Regions from separate parts of the Carnobacterium pleistocenium FTR1 genome, predicted to be linked through region 1. Evidence: riboswitches for the same ligand, from Rfam matches in the RefSeq annotation. Region 1 holds a riboswitch; the other holds the start of a gene.
What was found. A riboswitch is a leader RNA that binds a small molecule or an ion and turns the genes downstream of it on or off. The one in region 1 is predicted to bind thiamine pyrophosphate.

Region 1 (9,331 bases):
TAATCATTTGCAGGGTGAGTTAAAATTTCTTCAGGTGATCCAATTTGTACAATTGATCCATCTTTCATTAAAGCAATTTTATCGCCTATTCTCAAAGCTTCATTTAAATCATGAGTAATAAAAATGATCGTCTTTTTAACATTGGATTGAAGTTCGATTAGTTCATCTTGCATTTCACGACGAATCAACGGATCTAATGCTGAAAAAGCTTCATCCATTAATAAGATTTCAGGATCATTAGCTAAAGCACGTGCTAGTCCAACCCTTTGTTGCATCCCACCAGATAATTGTTTAGGCAATTGATCTTTATAATCTCCTAGCCCTGCATTATCTAAAGCTTTTTGAGCTTTTTGTTGTCTTTCAGATTTGTCTACACCTTGAATCTCTAATCCGTATTCAGTATTTTCTAAAATACTGCGATGAGGGAAAAGACCAAAATTTTGGAAGACCATGCTCATTTTTTCTCTTCGTACTTGACGTAATGCTTTCTTATCCATAGTAGATAAGTTTTCATCATCTACATAAATATTACCTTCAGTAGGATCAATCAGACGGTTAAACATCCGAACAAGAGTTGACTTTCCACTACCGGACAATCCCATGATGACGAAAATTTCGCCTTCTTCAACTGTAAAGCTAACATTGTTGACTCCAACGGTAACCCCAGTTTCTTTAAATATTTCTTGCTTAGATTTCTGTTGTTTTAACAGTTCTAAGGCTTGCGGTGTTTTTTTACCAAATACTTTTGTTACATTTTCAATAGTTATTTTTGACAAAAATAACAACCCCTTCCTTTTTTTATTTATGAATCTCATCTATATAAATCAAAATGATTGAGAGAGAAAAGATTCATAAATTGACAAGCAAACCACCGTGAAAAGTGATTTTTTTTAAAATTCTTTTCATGAAAAATTAACAACCACTTTTCACAAAAAGAATATTGTTGAATGAAACACAATTACAAGTATAACATGGATGTGAAAGAATAAAAAATGACGGCTCATTAAAAAACACGTCTTATTATCTCTTATTTCCTTTCATAACAATCTTTAGAGTAAAGAGAAGAAAAAGGAGAAACTTTTTAAAACACGCTTTCATTCCTTTTTTTTGGAGGATTCTATAAAAGATGTAGTATAAAGAACAGAGATAAAACTTGTAGTTTTTTTAAGGGATTGATAGACTTAATTTAGGTAGTTCATAAGGGTTGTAAGAGAGGTGGATATTCAGTGTTAACAAAAGCGCAAAAATCAATAATAAAAAACACAGAAGAGTATGTATATCAATTGTTAAAAGATGATGCTAGTGGTCATGACTGGTGGCATATCCAGCGAGTCAGAAATTTAGCTAGAAAGATAGCTGAAAATGAACAAGAAGATGTAAACCTTTTTGTTTGTGAAATAGCAGCTCTCTTGCATGATGTAGCAGATGGAAAGTTGAATAAATCAGAAGCCGATGGAGAATATAAAGTTAGAAACTGGTTGTCACAGTATTCATTGACGAATAAAGAGCTTCAGCAAATAATGGGAATTATCCTTCATATGTCTTATAAGGGCGGAACAAATAAAGTAGTATTGTCTTCTATAGAGGGTAAAATTGTTCAAGATGCAGATCGCTTAGATGCAATTGGCGCAATTGGAATAGCACGAACAATGACTTATTCAGGATCAAAAAACCGCTTGATTCATGATCCGGCAAAAAAAGCACGTGGCGATCATCTTACATTAGAAGAATATCGTTCTGGTGAAGATACTGCTATTATGCACTTTTATGAAAAATTATTAAAACTAAAAAATGGCATGAATACAACTGTTGGTAAAGCATTAGCAGAAAAAAGACATAGTTATATGGAGGATTATCTGGAGGAATTTTTCGCTGAGTGGGATGGGGAAAGGTGAATTTCTATTAAATGACTACTTTAATTTAAAGCAATGAGATAGGGGGGAGAGGTTAGCTTATGGATGGAGTAGAAGGACTTATATTACTAGAAGCAACTGTAGGCGATATTCAGATGATAGAAAATTATGTAATAGAGGAAAACGCATATACGGTGATGCCAATGGATGCGATGACAGAAAGCTTGCATGAATATGAAAAATACCCAATTCTAATTTTAGATAAAAAGAAGATGGTGGGTTTTTTTATCCTTCAAACAGGAAAATCTATTCTAAAGTATACTTCAAATCCCCATGCAATCTTGTTAAAAAACCATTCAGTTGACAAGCGCTATCAAAAAAAGGGATATGGAAAAGCGTCAATGGAAAAGTTGCCTGAATTCATAAAAAGAAATTTCTCTTCTATTAATGAGATCATTTTATTAATTGATTATGAAAACATCAGTGGACAAATGATGTATTTAAAATCAGGGTTTAAAAATACCGGAAATAAAGTTAAAGAATCAGATGAATATAAGTTTGTCTATGCTAAACATATAACGAACTAATATAAAAACAGAATGAAGATTGACAATTTCAAACAATAAACGTACTATAATAAATGTAAAGAAAATTGAATGAACAACCATCACAAAGGGGTGCCGTAAAAAGCTGAGATTGAATCAAGTGATTCTAACCCTTGGAACCTGTTCGTTAATACGAGCGTAGGGATTGTGACGGGGACGGAATATTGTTTTTTAAAATAATAATTCGAGCTCCTCCTTTGATGTTTGGCACTGTTCAACATATTAAAGGAGGAGTTTTTTTTGAGAAGTGATCGATTACGTGTTTGGATAGAAGGAACGGTGTTTGCTGCTTTAGCAATTGTATTGTCTTTGATTCCAACTAATATTGGAACGGGTTTTACTATTTCTTTAGGGATGATCCCTCTAACATTATTTGCTTTTAGATATGGCTTTATAGCAGCTTCAGGAGCGGGTTTTCTATGGGGAATATTGCATTTTTTAATTGGGACCGCTAGTATCTTGCATCCAGTACAGGGTTTTATAGAATATTTCGTTGCCTTTTCATTTGTTGGATTTGCAGGTATTGTTAGGAAACCTTTATATCTTGCTTTTAAAGAGAATAATAAAGTTAGACAGTATCAATACATTATAATAGGAACAACGATTGGCACAATTGCTCGTTTCTTCTGGCATTTTATCGCAGGCTATTATTTTTGGGGAAGCTATGCTCCAGAAGGCATGAATCCATTATGGTACTCTTTCATTGCGAATGGCGGAAGTGCATTAGCAACAGGAATAGCCACAAGTATCGTTTTAGGTATCATGGCTAAGACTACTTCAACGCTATTTCTGATAAAAAGATAGCCATAAATTTATCTAAATAATTGCATAGAAAAAGGGATTAGACACTGATTCTAATCTCTTTTTTTTATGAAGTATTTCTAAGAAACAGCCAATTTCTAGTAGCTAAAAAAAAGAGGACGTAGTAAGATTAGTCAATAGAAAAGTTGGAAAGGAATAATTCGATGAACATAATTATATACATACTTTTAGGCATTTTTATTTTAAATACTATTTTGGCTATTATCACGGTATTTCGTGAAAAACGTGATATTGCTGCTACTTGGGCATGGTTGCTCGTATTGATTCTTTTGCCAGGAATTGGCTTTATCTTTTATTTATTTATTGGTAAAAAATTGACTCGTGATAAAATATTTGATATCAAATCCCAAGAGAATATTGGAATGCCAGAGCTTGTTCAAGCTCAAAAAGATATTCTTGCAGAGGATGAAGATTTGCTATCTGCTAAACAAGCTACAGAAAATGCAAAAGAAATGGCTAGTTTATTTTTAGAAAGTGATGAATCCATTTTAACCAAAGGAAATAAGGTTGAAATATTTACCGACGGTGCCAAAAAGTTTGATTCATTGATTGAAGACATTTCTAAAGCTGAACACCATATTCATATGATTTATTATATTATTCATGATGATAAAGTAGGTAACCGTGTTCTTAAAGCACTGGAAGAACGTGCAGCAGCAGGGGTTGATGTTTTGGTCATTTATGATGCATTAGGTTCTCGATCATTGAAACCTAGCTTTTTTAAGACACTAAAAAAATTAGGTGGAAAAGCTGAGTCTTTTTTTGGATCGAAACTTCCAATTATTAATTTACGATTCAACTATCGTAATCACCGTAAAATTGTTATTATCGACGGGAAAATCGGTTATACTGGTGGATTTAATGTTGGAGATGAATATTTAGGTGAATATAAAAAATTTGGCTACTGGCGAGACACACATCTGAAAATTCAAGGTAATGCGGTTCTAGCACTTCAAAGTCGTTTCTTGATGGATTGGAATGCAGCTGTTCCTAAGCACAAGTTGGAATATGAAGAAAACTATTTCCCTTTGATCGATAAAAAAGGGCACTCAAATGTTCAAGTTGTATCAAGTGGTCCTGATTCAGATTTTGAACAAATCAAAAAAGGGTACATCAAAATGATCAGTATGGCTAAAGAATCTGTTTTTATTCAAACACCTTATTTTGTACCAGATGACTCAGTGTTAGAGTCCATCCAAATTGCTGTTATGTCTGGTATTGATGTAAAAATTATGATACCGAATAAGCCAGATCATCCTTTTATATACCGAGCAACAATGTATTATGCTGCAGCAATGGTAGCGGTTGGAGCAGAAGTTTATATTTATGATAATGGATTTTTGCATGCTAAAACGGTAGTTGTTGATGGAGATATTTGTTCAATTGGTACAGCAAATTTTGATATTCGAAGTTTCAAGCTGAACTTTGAAGTAAACGTATTTATTTATGATTTTGAAATTGCGCAACAACAACAAAATTCTTTCTATGAAGATATGAAAAATAGTTATCTATTAACACAAGAAATGCTAGATAATCAGTCTAAATGGTTGAAATTGAAACAAACTTTTTCACGATTATTTTCTCCAATATTATAAACCAAACTGAAATAAGTAATTGAAAATAAAATGATTTGATTGTTACGTATAAGTCGCAGTTTATTATGAGCTCAGGAAATCTAAATACTAATCTTAACTTGCTTTTTCATAGAAAAATCAGTAAGTTTGAATGAATAGAAAATGTTTGAGATAATAAAATTGTTGATAGTAAAAAAAAGAAATTATACTAATGAGGTGAATGGATTGATAGAATTTAAAAATATTTCCAAAGTATATAAAGGTGGAAAAAAAGCCGTTGATAATATTAACCTCACATTTAATGATGGAGAGTTTATTGTTTTTATTGGTACAAGTGGAAGTGGTAAAACAACTTCAATGAGAATGATAAATCGAATGATCGAGCCAACGTCAGGTCAGATTTTAATTGATGGAGAAGATATTATGGAGAAAGATCCTGTTCAATTAAGAAGGAAAATTGGTTATGTTATTCAACAAATCGGCCTAATGCCTCACATGACAATCTATGACAATATTGTGATGGTTCCTAAACTATTAAAATGGTCAGAGGAAGAGCAGCGAGAATCCGCTGAACGACTACTTGCAAAAGTAGATATGCCAAAAGAATTCCTAGCGCGCTATCCAGGTGAACTTTCAGGAGGACAACAGCAAAGAATTGGTGTTATTCGTGCCTTAGCAGCTGATCAAGATATTATTTTGATGGATGAACCATTCGGAGCACTGGATCCAATTACTAGAGATGCTTTACAAGAATTAGTAAAAGAGCTACAAAAAGAGATGGGGAAAACATTTATTTTTGTGACTCATGATATGGATGAAGCTCTAAAATTAGCTGATCGTATTGTTATTATGCAAAACGGACGCGTAGTACAATTCGACACGCCCGATAATATATTGGCTGAACCGGCTAATCAATTTGTAGAAGATTTTATTGGCGAGGATCGATTGATCATGGCTAGGCCAAATATCCAAACAGTAGACCAAGTGATGATAAAGAATCCAGTCTCAGTAACTCCTGGGAAAACTCTTTCAGAAGCTATACGTTTGATGAGAGATAAACGAGTAGATTCGTTATTTGTTACGGATGATTCGGGTGTCCTAAAGGGATATGTAGACATTGAAATAATCAATCGTAACCGCAAACACGCTACAAGTGTAGGGGATATTATGAAAGAAGAAGTTTCTTTTGTCCGAGAAGGAACCTTTTTGAGAGATACTGTTCAAAAAATATTGAAACGTGGATTTAAAAATATTCCAGTTGTTGATGATAAAAATCGATTAATTGGTCTGGTTACTCGTACATCATTAGTGGATATTGTTTACGATACAATATGGGGCGAAGAAGAAGAAAAAGGCGAAAAAGTTAGTGCACTTGAAACGACCAGTCCTGAGGAAATTAATGATTAAAGGAGGGGAAAATAATGGCTGAATTTTTTGCAACAAATGGCTCTGACTTGCTCCTGAAGACATGGGAACATTTTTATATTTCAGCATTTGCGTTATTGCTAGGTGTAATCGTAGCTGTCCCTTTGGGGGTAATGTTAACGAGATTTGAAAAAAGCGCCAAATTTATTATTGGTCTAGCTACCATTCTACAAACCGTCCCATCTTTAGCATTACTAGCTTTAATGATTCCATTGTTTGGAATTGGAAAAGTACCGGCAATCGCTGCATTATTTATCTATTCATTATTGCCTATTTTGAGAAATACTTATATTGGTATGAATGGAGTAGATGTTAATTTACGTGACGCAGGTAAAGGGATGGGAATGACCAATCTACAGATGATTCGTCGTGTTGAGTTACCTCAAGCTGCGCCAGTTATTATGGCAGGAGTCCGGTTATCAGGTGTTTATGTTATATCTTGGGCTGCTTTAGCATCATTTATAGGTGCTGGAGGATTAGGTGATTTTATCTTTAATGGATTAAATCTTTTTATTCCCAGTCTAATTATTGGTGGGACCATCCCTGTAACTATTCTTGCACTGTTAACAGACTTTGGACTAGGAAAATTAGAAAAGAAAGTAACACCTAGAACTGTGCAAGGAAATGAATAGGAGGGCTTCAACTATGAAGAAAATTCAAAAAATTGCTGCCCTTTTTCTGACAGCAACAGTATTAAGCAGTTGCTCGTTACCAGGGTTAGGTAGTGGATTTAATGAAGAAGGAATCACGATTACAGGTGGTTCAACGACAGAACAGCAAATTATTGGTTATATTGTTGAAGGAATGGTTGAGCATTACATTGACATAGATGCTCAAATCGTAAATAATTTAGGCTCATCTTCTTTAAATCATCAAGCTTTAGTTGGTGGAGATGCCAATATAGCCTCAATAAAATACACAGGAACTTCTTTAACTGGTGAGCTAGGACAAGATCCAATTACTGATCCTGAAAAAGCATTGGAACTTGTAGTAGCTGGATTTGATGATGAATTTGACCAAAAATGGTTTCCGTCATATGGTTTTGCAAATACGTATGCCTTTATGGTGACACAAGAACTCGCGGATCAATATGACTTAGTTACCATTAGCGATTTAGAAGATATAGCTAGTGAATTAGATGCGGGAGTAGATACATCTTGGATTCAACGTGAAGGAGACGGTTATGATGCTTTTTTAAACACGTATGGTTTCGATTTTAATCGTGTTTATCCTATGCAAGTTGGGCTAGTCTATAATGCCTTGCAAGCCGGAGAGATGGATGTGGTATTAGGATATTCAACTGATGGTCGTATTAGAAGTTATGACTTAGTTGTATTGGAAGATGATAGACAGTTATTTCCACCATATGATGCAAGCCCGGTTGCGACCTTCGAAGTATTAGAAGCTTATCCTGAATTAAATGAAGTTTTATTGAAATTACAAAACTCTATAACAGATGAAGAAATGCAAGAATTAAACTATATTTCAGATAATAATTTAATTGAACCTAAAGTTGTAGCAGATGATTTTTTAGAAGAAAATAATTACTTTGAAGCAGTTGAAGTAATGGAAGGGGGCGAACAATAATGATGGCACAAATGAGTTTATGGGAACAATTATTTTATTACTTCTCAGAAAATGGTCTATATATTTGGAGTCAATTTCTTCGCCACTTCTTGATATCGATTTACGGTGTGCTTTTTGCCGGAATTATTGGCGTTCCTCTTGGGTTCTGGATTTCTCGTCATGGGAAATTAGCAGACTGGGTAATAGGGGCTGCTAACGTGATTCAAACGATTCCTTCATTAGCAATGTTGTCTATTTTAATGTTAGGCCTTGGTTTAGGTGTAAATACTGTTATTACAACCGTATTTCTCTATTCATTATTGCCAATCATTAAAAATACCTATGCAGGAGTTCAAAGCGTAGATGAAAATATTTTAGACTCAGGTAAAGGAATGGGGATGACAAGATGGCAGTTAACCTACATGGTTGAACTTCCGTTAGCTTTATCTGTTATCATGGCTGGGATTCGTAATGCTATGGTAGTCGGTATTGGTGTAACGGCAATTGGGACCTTTATTGGTGCCGGTGGTTTAGGTGATATTATTACTCGAGGAGTAAATGTAACCGATGGAGGAGCTATTATTCTTGCAGGTGCAATTCCAACTGCATTGATGGCAGTGATTAGTGATTTGGCATTAGGATGGATCGAGAAAAAATTAGATCCAACAAAAAACAATAAAAGATTGTCCTAACTGGTTATGTACTAAGTAAGTTTAAAAATTAGCGAGCCAATTAAAAAAAAACTCTCCTTAGTGATTAAATTAGATGAAGCTTGATCTAATTTAGCTAAGGAGAGTTTTTTTTAAAATCAGCTATAAAGTAAAGAACTACTTAGAGAACTAAGTAAAAAGTGATTTAAGGTAGTCGGATATACCTTATATCACTGGGATGGATCAGATAAGTCACATGAGTAAGAGGATTTTCTAAAACAATTTGTGATTTTTTAAAAGGAGTGTATCTAATGTAACCAGTAGCTTCAGTTAAATATGATCTATTTTTTAATTGATTCAATTGTAAAGTGATTTTCTTCTTTTTAGTAAAAGCTTGATTCAAGAAAAAAGTAATCTGTTCTTTAGGCATTTGCGGAAAAAAAGCCATTTCATTGGTTGCATTAGATAAAAAGAATTTTTTTTGCAAAAAGTTAAAGGGATGAACTTGCTCTTCTACTGTGTTTTTTTTCATCTGAATTCCTCCGAACGTTTGTTTGATAATTATATTATACGAACAAACGTTCAACAAAGCAAGCTGTTTAATTTTTTTTAAAAAGTTTCTATTTTTCTGGAAAAATGGCATAATGAAAAGTAAGAATCTATAGATTTATGAAAAAGGAGTTTTAATAATGGATTATAAAATTATTGCAGATTCATGTTGTGATTTGCCTTTAGCTTTTATAAAAAATAACGATATCGAAATTATAAAGTTAATGATCAATCTTGAAGGAAAAGATCTTCTAGATGATATGGGAGAAAGCTTTGATAGAGATGCT
Region 2 (9,331 bases), 490 kb from region 1:
AAATTCATTGAAACGAAAGCCATACTCAATGGCTGCTGTCACGAAGTCTTTAGCTTTGAAGATAGCTTCTTTTTCAGATAGTCCAGTTGCTAGTCCTGCTGTGATCGCGGCAGCAAAAGTACATCCAGCTCCATGGTTGTAAGCAGGGTGGGATTTTTCTTGTTCGAGGATGTAATGTTTTTCGCCATCATAATAGACATCGATTGCTTTATCGCCTTTAAAGCTTTTTCCACCTTTAACTACTACATGTTTTGTACCAAGATCATAAATTTTTTCAGCGGCTTTCTTCATATCTTCAAGAGTTGTTAATTTCCCTAGTCCTGAAAAAATTCCAGCTTCAAGAAGATTTGGCGTTGCTACATCCGCAAGAGGCAAGAGATATTTTTGAATAGCCTCAGCTGTTTCGGGATTTAATAGTTCATCTTCACCTTTGCAAGCTAATACAGGATCAATAACAACTTTAGGAAATTGATAATCAGAAATTGTATTGGCAGCAAGTTCAACAATTTCCACCGAGCCAAGCATGCCTGTTTTCATAGCAGCAATTTTAGTATCTCCTGCAAGAATCGTTTTCAATTGTTCTTCTACAACGGAAATCGGTAGAGTAGTGACATTATGTTTCCAACTATTATCCGGATCCATCGTAGCAATAGTAGTCAATGCTACCATGCCATAAGTACTATATTCTGAGAAAGTCTTTAGGTCCGCTGCTAATCCAGCACCGCCACTTGCATCGTTACCAGCAATTGTAAGAACTTTTTTTATATTCGTCATCATTTTCAACTCCATAAGTTTATTTTGTCTTTCTTTAACCTGATTAATTCATTGTCAGTCCACTATCTACGACAATATTCTGACCCGTTACACCTCTGGAAGCTTCGGTTCCCATAAATACGACGACTTCAGCCAGATCAGCCGGTTCCGTCACCCGTTTTAAGGCAGAACTAGCTGCAATTAAGTCGAATACTTCCGGAGTGGTTACTGCACTTGCGTCGGTTTTCTGCAATAATCCACCGGATACCATATTGACTGTAATCCCATATGCACCTAATTCTTTAGCCATATTTCTGGTAAAGCCAATTAAAGCTGCTTTTGCAGTTGTGTATTGGTGATAAGCTACGACCGGATTTTGAAATAAGTTGGTTCCGATATTAATGATTCTACCATACTGAAGTTTTTTCATTTCAGGCAGAACCGCTTGAATCACATTTAAGGCAGATTGAATTGTTCCTTCAAACTGTTCTTGATAATTTTCCCAGGTTAGCTCTTCGATTTTTCCTTGTGTTACGGGATTAAATTCAAAATTAATCAAGGCATTGTTAACGACTACCTCAATAGGACCGAACTGTTTGACAGCTTTTTGGATCATCGCTTCTACTTGTTGCTTATCTCGTACATCTGCTTTGATGGCAATGGCTTGCTCACTTCCTATTTCTGCAACAACTTGCAATGCCTTTTCTTCGCTTTTAAAGTAGTTCACGACAACGCGATATCCTTTTGCACCAAATTGTTTAGCTATAACAGCACCTAGACCTCTGCTTGCACCTGTCACTAAAACTATTTTTTGCTCACTCATTTTATGATTCCTCCTTATCATTTTCTGTTTAAAGCGTTAACCGTCAGCTTAACGTCCTTACTTTGGGCGATTTTTGAAATGACGCAGATTCCCGCCACGCCTGTTCCTCTGACTAAAGGTGCAGTCTTTTCTGAAATACCACCAATGGCTACAATTGGTAAATGTGACGGTTGAGAAGCTATTTTCTCTAAAAGTTCTAGTCCAACCGTTGCTTGAGCATCTGATTTTGATAGTGTTTCATAAACTGGTCCAACGCCAATATAGTCTAAGCCTTCAACTAATTCAGCTTCTTTGAACTGTTCAAAAGTGTTAACGGATAATCCAATAAATAAATTTCCTTTAACTAATTGAATGGTTTCATGAATGTTCCGGTCACTTTGCCCGACATGCACACCATCAGCGCCAATTTCTAATGCCATTTCCACATCATCGTTCATCACAAACGGAACTCCAGCAGCTTGACATAACGTTAAACAAGTTTTAGCCATCTCTTTTATTTCTTTTCTATTTTCTAAACTATTCAGACCTTTTTCTCTAAATTGAAAGCAGGTGATGCCAGCTATTAATGCATCTTGTAAGGTTTCAGGTAATGACCGGCCAACCATATCTTGCGTTCCGGCAATGAAATACAAGTTAAGTGCCGTTATGTCTAAACTCATTTATTTTCCTCCCCATATGCCCAATGGTTAGTTGGTCCTTGACCATGTCCAACTTCAATGGGGTGAGAAATGGCAGCTTGAATGAAGTCTTTCGCGATCTCAACGGCTTTCTCAACTGACTGTCCCTTTGCTAATTCTGCTGTAATACAAGCTGAAAAGGTGCAGCCTGTTCCATGCGTATCTTCTGTTGCGATTCGTGGAGATTCATACCACCGTTCCTTGCCATCTGCCATTAGTAAATAATCTCTGGCCCATTTATCATTTTCAATATGACCCCCTTTAATGATCACATTTTTGCTTCCCAACTTCTGAAGAACTTTTGCTGCTTTTTTCATATCCTCTTTTGTTTGAATCGCCATTCCGCTCAGTTCCTCTGCTTCAGGAATATTAGGTGTTAAAACTGTTGCGAGTGGAACCATTCGGAATTTCATAGTTTCTAATGCTTGATTTTCCATTAAATGGGCGCCACCTTTAGCTATCATTACTGGGTCGATGACCAATTGAATTTCTGGATACTTTTCTAGCTCGTCAGCAACTAATTCCATGTATGTTTCGTTAACAAGCATGCCAGTTTTTATTCCATGGATAGAAAAGTCTGAAAAAATAGAATCTAATTGCTTTTGAACACCTTCCAAGGGCACTTTATAAATACCTTGTACTCCTAACGTGTTTTGTGCGGTAACAGCAGTGATAACAGAAGTTCCAAAAACGCCTCGTTCTTGAAACGTTTTGATATCAGCTTGAATGCCTGCGCCTCCGCCACTATCGCTACCAGCTATGGTTAGCACTTGTAATTTACTCATTTCATTCGGCCTCCTTATCATGGTATTGCTTCAAATTTGCCCGTTCAGCCACTTGGTCAGATGTAATACGATAAAGGGTGTCTATAAAAGCTGCGCGAAAGTTCCCAGGACTTGCCAATTCAAGACTTTCTACCGCCAATTCACCCGCAACAGCATAAACGGTACAGGCCTCAACTGTACTTTCAAAGATTGTTGTTGTGCTAGTTCTAGCTGCTGCAAAAGCGCCACAAATACCGCTCAACATACAACCAGTACCGGTTATCTTAGTCATTAAAGAGTGCCCATTGAATATTCCAACTGTTTGCACACCATCAGTGACTACGTCTTCTGCGCCACTAATGGCTACGACTGTCTGGTATCGGGTGGCTACTAGTTCAGCAATGTCTTTAACCGAGGTGTCTCCTACACCAGCATCGACGCCTTTATTAGTCCAAGGAATATTAGCTAAACTAGCCAATTCTCCGGCATTTCCTCGGATAAGTTGGACTTTAACTTCCGTCAATAATCGTTTGACTGCTGCTTTGCGGAAAGTGGTAGCCCCAACTCCGACTGGATCAAGAATAACGGGTACCCCAATTTTATTGGCTGCTTTTCCTACTAACAACATAGACTCTAATACTGCTGTAGTAATTGTTCCGATATTTAACACGACCGATTTTGACATTCCAGCAACTTCTTCCATTTCTTCAGGTGCGTAAGCCATCATTGGCGAAGCGCCAATGGCTAGTTGACTATTGGCTACGTCATTTGCCACCACCTGGTTTGTAATGTTGTGAATTAAGGGATTCGTTTTTCTAATTTGTTCTATTAATTCAAATTTTCCCAACTTTTTCTTCCTCCTCTAAATGAACTATTTTTCTTTTAATTAACTGCTTCAAAAGTAAATACCCAATGAGGGTTCCTACCAATGAACTGATAAAGAAGCCAGGAAGAAAGGCAAATAACGACGCTTCTTGAGAAAGGAAAAGTCGAGCGATAGGATAACTGAGGAGTGAGCCAATGATTCCAGTACCTAACAATTCACCAAAAACCAATGACCAAATTTTTCTACGGTACAAAAAGAATATTCCGGATAATAAAGCCCCAATCATACTACCTGGAAATGCTAAGATAGATCCCGTTCCGGTAAGATTGCGCAACAACGATACACCAAAGGCTTGCAGTACACTATACCCCGGACCTAATAAGGCACTGGTTAATAAGTTCATCATATGTTGTAAGGGAGAAATGCGTACAAAACCTACAGGGATAACAATTAAGCTACTGCCAACATAACCAATTGCTATGATTAAAGCTGTTTGAGCCATTTTTTTATTGTTCAATTCTTAGTTCTCCTTTCATGTACTAGTGTATAACTAAAAAACACCACTTTTATATCCATGAAGGACAAAAAGTGGTGTTCCATTATCTGTAACTTAAATACAATTTCCATAAGTAAAGTTGCTGTATTAGTCGTTATCTATTCCACTTTTCCTACGCTGGTCTTAGCCAAATCAGGTCCTAAGGGTCAGGTTTTTACCTCTCTCAGCCATAGCATTTCAGCAACAAGCTCCCCTAGTGGTTTTAGTTATCTATTTAATTAAATAAACAGTACCACATATTTGGTTAAATATATAGTTATTTGACATCGATTGAAAATTTAATCGTAATTTTTGAAAACGGTGCAGAAGTAAAGGAAAAAATAACTGTTGACTTCCATTGTGTTTAAAGATAGTCTTACATTATAAAAGTAAATAGTCTTCAGGGCAGGGTGCAAGTCCCTACCGGTGGTATAGCCCACGAGCCGCAAGGCAGATTCGGTCAGATTCCGAAGCCGACAGTATAGTCTGGATAAAGCGAAGACAAGTGATTGCAGAAAAACGAGGATAACTTTAGTCTTATTTGAGATATAAAGGAATCTTAAGTTTATTAAGCATCTATTAAATAGCCTTATTTAACGATAAGTCAAAGCCCTGGATGGAAATTCTAGGGCTTTTTTGTGTAATAATATAAAAATTAAATAGTCTTCAGGGCAGGGTGCGAGTCCCTACCGGTGGTAAAAGCCCACGAGCCGTAAGGCAGATTCGGTCAGATTCCGAAGCCGACAGTTATAGTCTGGATAAAGCGAAGACACAGTTTAAAGAGTTCAAAAGTAGCCGAGTACAGTGTACACGGATTTATTTGTTGAGCCTTACAAACAAAAATGACGAAAGCCCTGAGCATAAACTCTTTGGGCTTTCTTTTTATTTTGGATGGAGTGAGAGTAGTGGATGAACAATATATGAGAATGGCGCTAGACTTAGCCAAAAAAGGGAAGGGCTGGACAGCTCCCAATCCCTTAGTTGGAGCTATCATTGTAAAAGCTGGGAAAATTATTGGACAAGGCTATCACGAGAAATATGGGCAAGCACATGCGGAGGTAAATGCTATTGCGTCAGCAGAAGAAGATGTGGCCGGCGCAACGATGTATGTTACGCTAGAACCTTGTTCGCATTTTGGGAAAACACCTCCCTGTTCAGATTTATTAATAGATAAAAAAATTAAACGAGTAGTTGTAGGAGCGCTCGATCCAAATCCATTAGTTGCTGGTAAAGGAATTGAAAGGCTTCGTGCTAATGGAATTGAAGTAGTTACAGGTATTCTGGAAAAAGAGAGTCAACAGTTGAACGAAGTTTTTATGAAATACATTGTCACTAAAGAACCTTTTGTGGTTATGAAGAATGCCATGTCCTTAGATGGGAAAATAGCCACAGTAACAGGCGAATCTCAATGGATCTCGGGTGAACCCGCTAGAAGACAAGTACATGTTTTGCGACATGAGTTGTCTGGAATCATGGTAGGAATCGAAACAGTACTAAAAGATGATCCACAATTAACCTCTAGAATGCCCAATAGCAACAATCCAATTAGAATCGTTGTGGATAGTCAGCTGAGGATCCCAATCGCTTCAACCATATTGACTCATCAAGAGGAAGCTCAAACAATTATTGCTACAACTAGCAAAGCCGACAAAGAAAAAGTAGCAACATTAAAGCAAATGGGTATTGAAATTATTGTGACTAAAGAAAAAGCTGGAAGAGTAAATTTGCAAGAATTAATGAAAACATTAGGTGCTAGGGGTATCGATAGTATTTTGTTGGAAGGCGGAGCTACTTTAAACTTTTCGGCTTTGGAAGAAAACATCGTAGACAAAGTACAGACTTATATTGCCCCAAAAATCATCGGAGGAAAAGATGCTAAAACAGCAGTTGAAGGAGCAGGTATTCTATCACTAAAAGAGGCGTTTCCAATTCATCGGATGACGGCTGTGATGGTCGGAGAAGACTTGTTTTTGGAAGGCTACATTGATAAGAAAAAATAGGTTCATTGGAGGTAAGATATGTTTACTGGAATTATTGAAGAAATGGGAACCATCAAATCAATCAAACAAGCTGAAAAATCCTCGGTTCTTAGAATTAAAGGTCAAAAAGTGTTGCAAGGAACGCTTATCGGAGACAGCATCTCGACAAACGGTATTTGCTTGACTGTAACAAAAATAGAAAAAGATTTTTTTGAAGCAGATGTCATGTCCGAATCTTTAAAAAGAACAAACATAGGGGAATTAGCTCCCGGAAGTCACGTTAATTTGGAACGAGCACTAAGTTTGGCAACGCGTCTTGGCGGACATATTGTTAGTGGGCATATCGATGGGACGGGGCAGATAAAAGAATTTAGGCGTGATGACAATGCCGTTTGGATCACAGTCGAAACAAGTCCTGAATTGTTACGGTATATTATTGAAAAAGGCTCTATAGCTATTGATGGGGTGAGTTTGACGGTCGTAACAGTGGATGAGCAGTCTTTCCAAGTCTCTATCATCCCGCACACTGGAGAAGAAACCGGGCTGCTACAAAAGCAAACCGGAGACACTGTCAATCTTGAATGCGATATGATTGGGAAATATGTCGAAAAATTATTAGGAATAAATTCAAAAAATGCTGTTCAAGAGAGTCAAGTAACGGAAGGCTTTTTAAAAGAAAATGGGTTCTTTTAGACCAGAATGGAGAAAAATATGTTCAATACAATTGAAGAATTGCTAGCTGATTTAAGAGCTGGAAAAAATATTCTATTGGTAGATGATGAAGATAGAGAAAACGAAGGAGATATTATCTGTGCTGCTGAATTTGCTACGACCGCTAATGTGAATTTTATGGCTAGTTACGCTAAAGGTCTTATCTGCATGCCGGTGGCTAAAACGTATACAAAAAAGTTGAAATTACCACAGATGAGCTTGGATAGCACAGATAATCATGGAACTGCTTTTACTATTTCAGTAGATCATATCGAGACTACGACTGGAATTTCAGCTGTGGAACGATCATTAACAACTATGAAATTGGTTTCTGATGATGCTAAACCAGAAGATTTCAGAAGACCTGGGCATATTTTTCCGTTAGAAGCAGTGGATGGAGGCGTATTGGTCCGAAATGGACATACAGAAGCAACGGTCGATTTGATGCGTTTAGCAGGTCTAAAGCCCGCTGGATTATGCTGCGAAATTATGAGTGAAGACGGAACAATGGCTAGGAGAAATGAGTTGTTAGATTTAGCCAAAAAGCATCAATTGAAAATCGGTACGATCGCTGATTTAATTGAGTATCGTAAAGCCAAAGAACAAATTGTTTCTCGTCAATCTAAAGCATTGTTACCGACTAAATACGGCGATTTTGAGATTTATACTTATGAAAATACGGTTACAGGTGACCATCATGTCGCTTTGGTTATGGGGGATGTTAGCGATGGGGAGCCAGTACTCTGCCGTATTCATTCAGAATGTTTAACCGGTGATGTATTCGGCTCTATAAAATGCGATTGCGGGCAACAGTTAGATGCAGCTATGAAACGCATTGCTGATGAAGGCCGAGGTACCTTATTGTATATGCGTCAAGAAGGGCGCGGTATCGGCTTAGTTAATAAGATAAGAGCATACGCACTGCAAGATCAAGGGTACGATACAATTGAAGCGAACTTGGCGTTAGGTTTTCCAGCTGATTTACGAGAGTATTATGAGTGCAAACAAATATTTGATGATTTGGGCGCTTCCCAATTGCGTTTGATGACCAATAACCCACTGAAAGTAGAAAGTATGAAAAAATACGGTCTGGATATTGTGGAAAGAGTGCCGCTTCAAATGGAAGCCTATAAAGAAGATGAAGCTTATCTAAAAGTCAAACAAGAAAAAATGAATCATTATTTGAACTATTAAAATAGGGAATTACGCATTACTAAAAACAACTATAGAATAATTGGAGGAATAAAAAATGAATGTATTCGAAGGACAATTAATTGCTAAAGATTTAAAAATAGGTATCGTAGTTGCACGGTTTAATGAATTTATTGGATCAAAATTATTGAGTGGTGCAGTGGATGGTTTGAGAAGACACGGGATGTTAGAAGAAGAAATCACTGTTGCTTGGGTACCAGGGGCGTATGAAATCCCATTAGTTGCACAAAAAATGGCAGCTTCAGGAAAGTACGATGCTATTATCACTTTAGGCGCAGTAATCAAAGGAGCTACATCGCATTACGATTATGTATGTGCTGAAGTTTCAAAAGGAGTAGCTACAGCCTCAATGAACACAGGAGTACCTGTAATGTTTGGTGTCCTAACGACAGATAGTATTGAACAAGCGATTGAGCGTGCCGGCACTAAAGCTGGAAATAAAGGCTATGATTCAGCCGTATCAGCTATCGAAATGGCTAATTTACTAAAAACTATATAAGGTTTGATTATGGATGAAGCAAGATTAAAGAATGATCAGATGATTATTTTGGCTATATAATTTTTAGTGTAGATAAATAAATGAACCAAATGATTTACCTGAAAATTCTGGCGGAATAGGGTTGATTGTAGCCATGTATTGGATTCAATGAGAATTACAAAACGTTGGCGCTTTAGCGCGATTACGATTTGTTTGAAGCTTGAAAGTCTGAAGACTTCTTTTTAGGCTTCAGGTGTTCCCATGGCTCCACAAGCAAACCCGTCTATTCCAGAAGAAATTTCATCTTAAAGTATCCACACCATTTGACCTAAAGACATTGTTTTGACTAAGCGTATTTTGCGAGGGATTTTAGTAAACTAATAGCTTTTTTTTAATATGCTTAAAAGGAAAAAGAAATTGAGAAATAAAGCTGCTTTAGCTATTATTTCTCAATTTCTTTTATTTTTTTGATGGGTATTTAATTACTGCCAGTCATTTACTTTCTAAAAATTCTTTGGAGCAGTCGTTGCTGATAAATAGAGCAATTTATGTTCTTTTTTTATACTTCAATAC

Region 2: another riboswitch for thiamine pyrophosphate. It lies ahead of thiW (energy coupling factor transporter S component ThiW); the one in region 1 lies ahead of thiT (energy-coupled thiamine transporter ThiT).

The regions. Positions count from the first base shown of each region.
Region 1 is NZ_JQLQ01000002.1:1,662,921-1,672,251, reverse strand. It holds gene BP17_RS08240 (quaternary amine ABC transporter ATP-binding protein) at 1-815, opposite strand, end outside; gene BP17_RS08235 (HD domain-containing protein) at 1,227-1,895, shown strand; gene BP17_RS08230 (GNAT family N-acetyltransferase) at 1,955-2,440, shown strand; TPP riboswitch at 2,517-2,620, shown strand; gene thiT (energy-coupled thiamine transporter ThiT) at 2,699-3,262, shown strand; gene cls (cardiolipin synthase) at 3,424-4,875, shown strand; gene BP17_RS08215 (betaine/proline/choline family ABC transporter ATP-binding protein) at 5,080-6,261, shown strand; gene BP17_RS08210 (ABC transporter permease) at 6,276-6,911, shown strand; gene BP17_RS08205 (osmoprotectant ABC transporter substrate-binding protein) at 6,925-7,866, shown strand; gene BP17_RS08200 (ABC transporter permease) at 7,869-8,537, shown strand; gene BP17_RS08195 (COMM domain-containing protein) at 8,701-9,027, opposite strand; gene BP17_RS08190 (DegV family protein) at 9,185-9,331, shown strand, end outside.
Region 2 is NZ_JQLQ01000002.1:2,148,536-2,157,866, reverse strand. It holds gene thiD (bifunctional hydroxymethylpyrimidine kinase/phosphomethylpyrimidine kinase) at 1-774, opposite strand, end outside; gene BP17_RS10595 (3-oxoacyl-ACP reductase) at 818-1,576, opposite strand; gene thiE (thiamine phosphate synthase) at 1,594-2,235, opposite strand; gene thiD (bifunctional hydroxymethylpyrimidine kinase/phosphomethylpyrimidine kinase) at 2,232-3,038, opposite strand; gene thiM (hydroxyethylthiazole kinase) at 3,040-3,864, opposite strand; gene thiW (energy coupling factor transporter S component ThiW) at 3,851-4,360, opposite strand; TPP riboswitch at 4,491-4,604, opposite strand; FMN riboswitch at 4,771-4,885, shown strand; FMN riboswitch at 5,037-5,153, shown strand; gene ribD (bifunctional diaminohydroxyphosphoribosylaminopyrimidine deaminase/5-amino-6-(5-phosphoribosylamino)uracil reductase RibD) at 5,299-6,378, shown strand; gene BP17_RS10565 (riboflavin synthase) at 6,397-7,050, shown strand; gene BP17_RS10560 (bifunctional 3,4-dihydroxy-2-butanone-4-phosphate synthase/GTP cyclohydrolase II) at 7,069-8,262, shown strand; gene ribH (6,7-dimethyl-8-ribityllumazine synthase) at 8,318-8,779, shown strand; gene trpA (tryptophan synthase subunit alpha) at 9,318-9,331, opposite strand, start outside.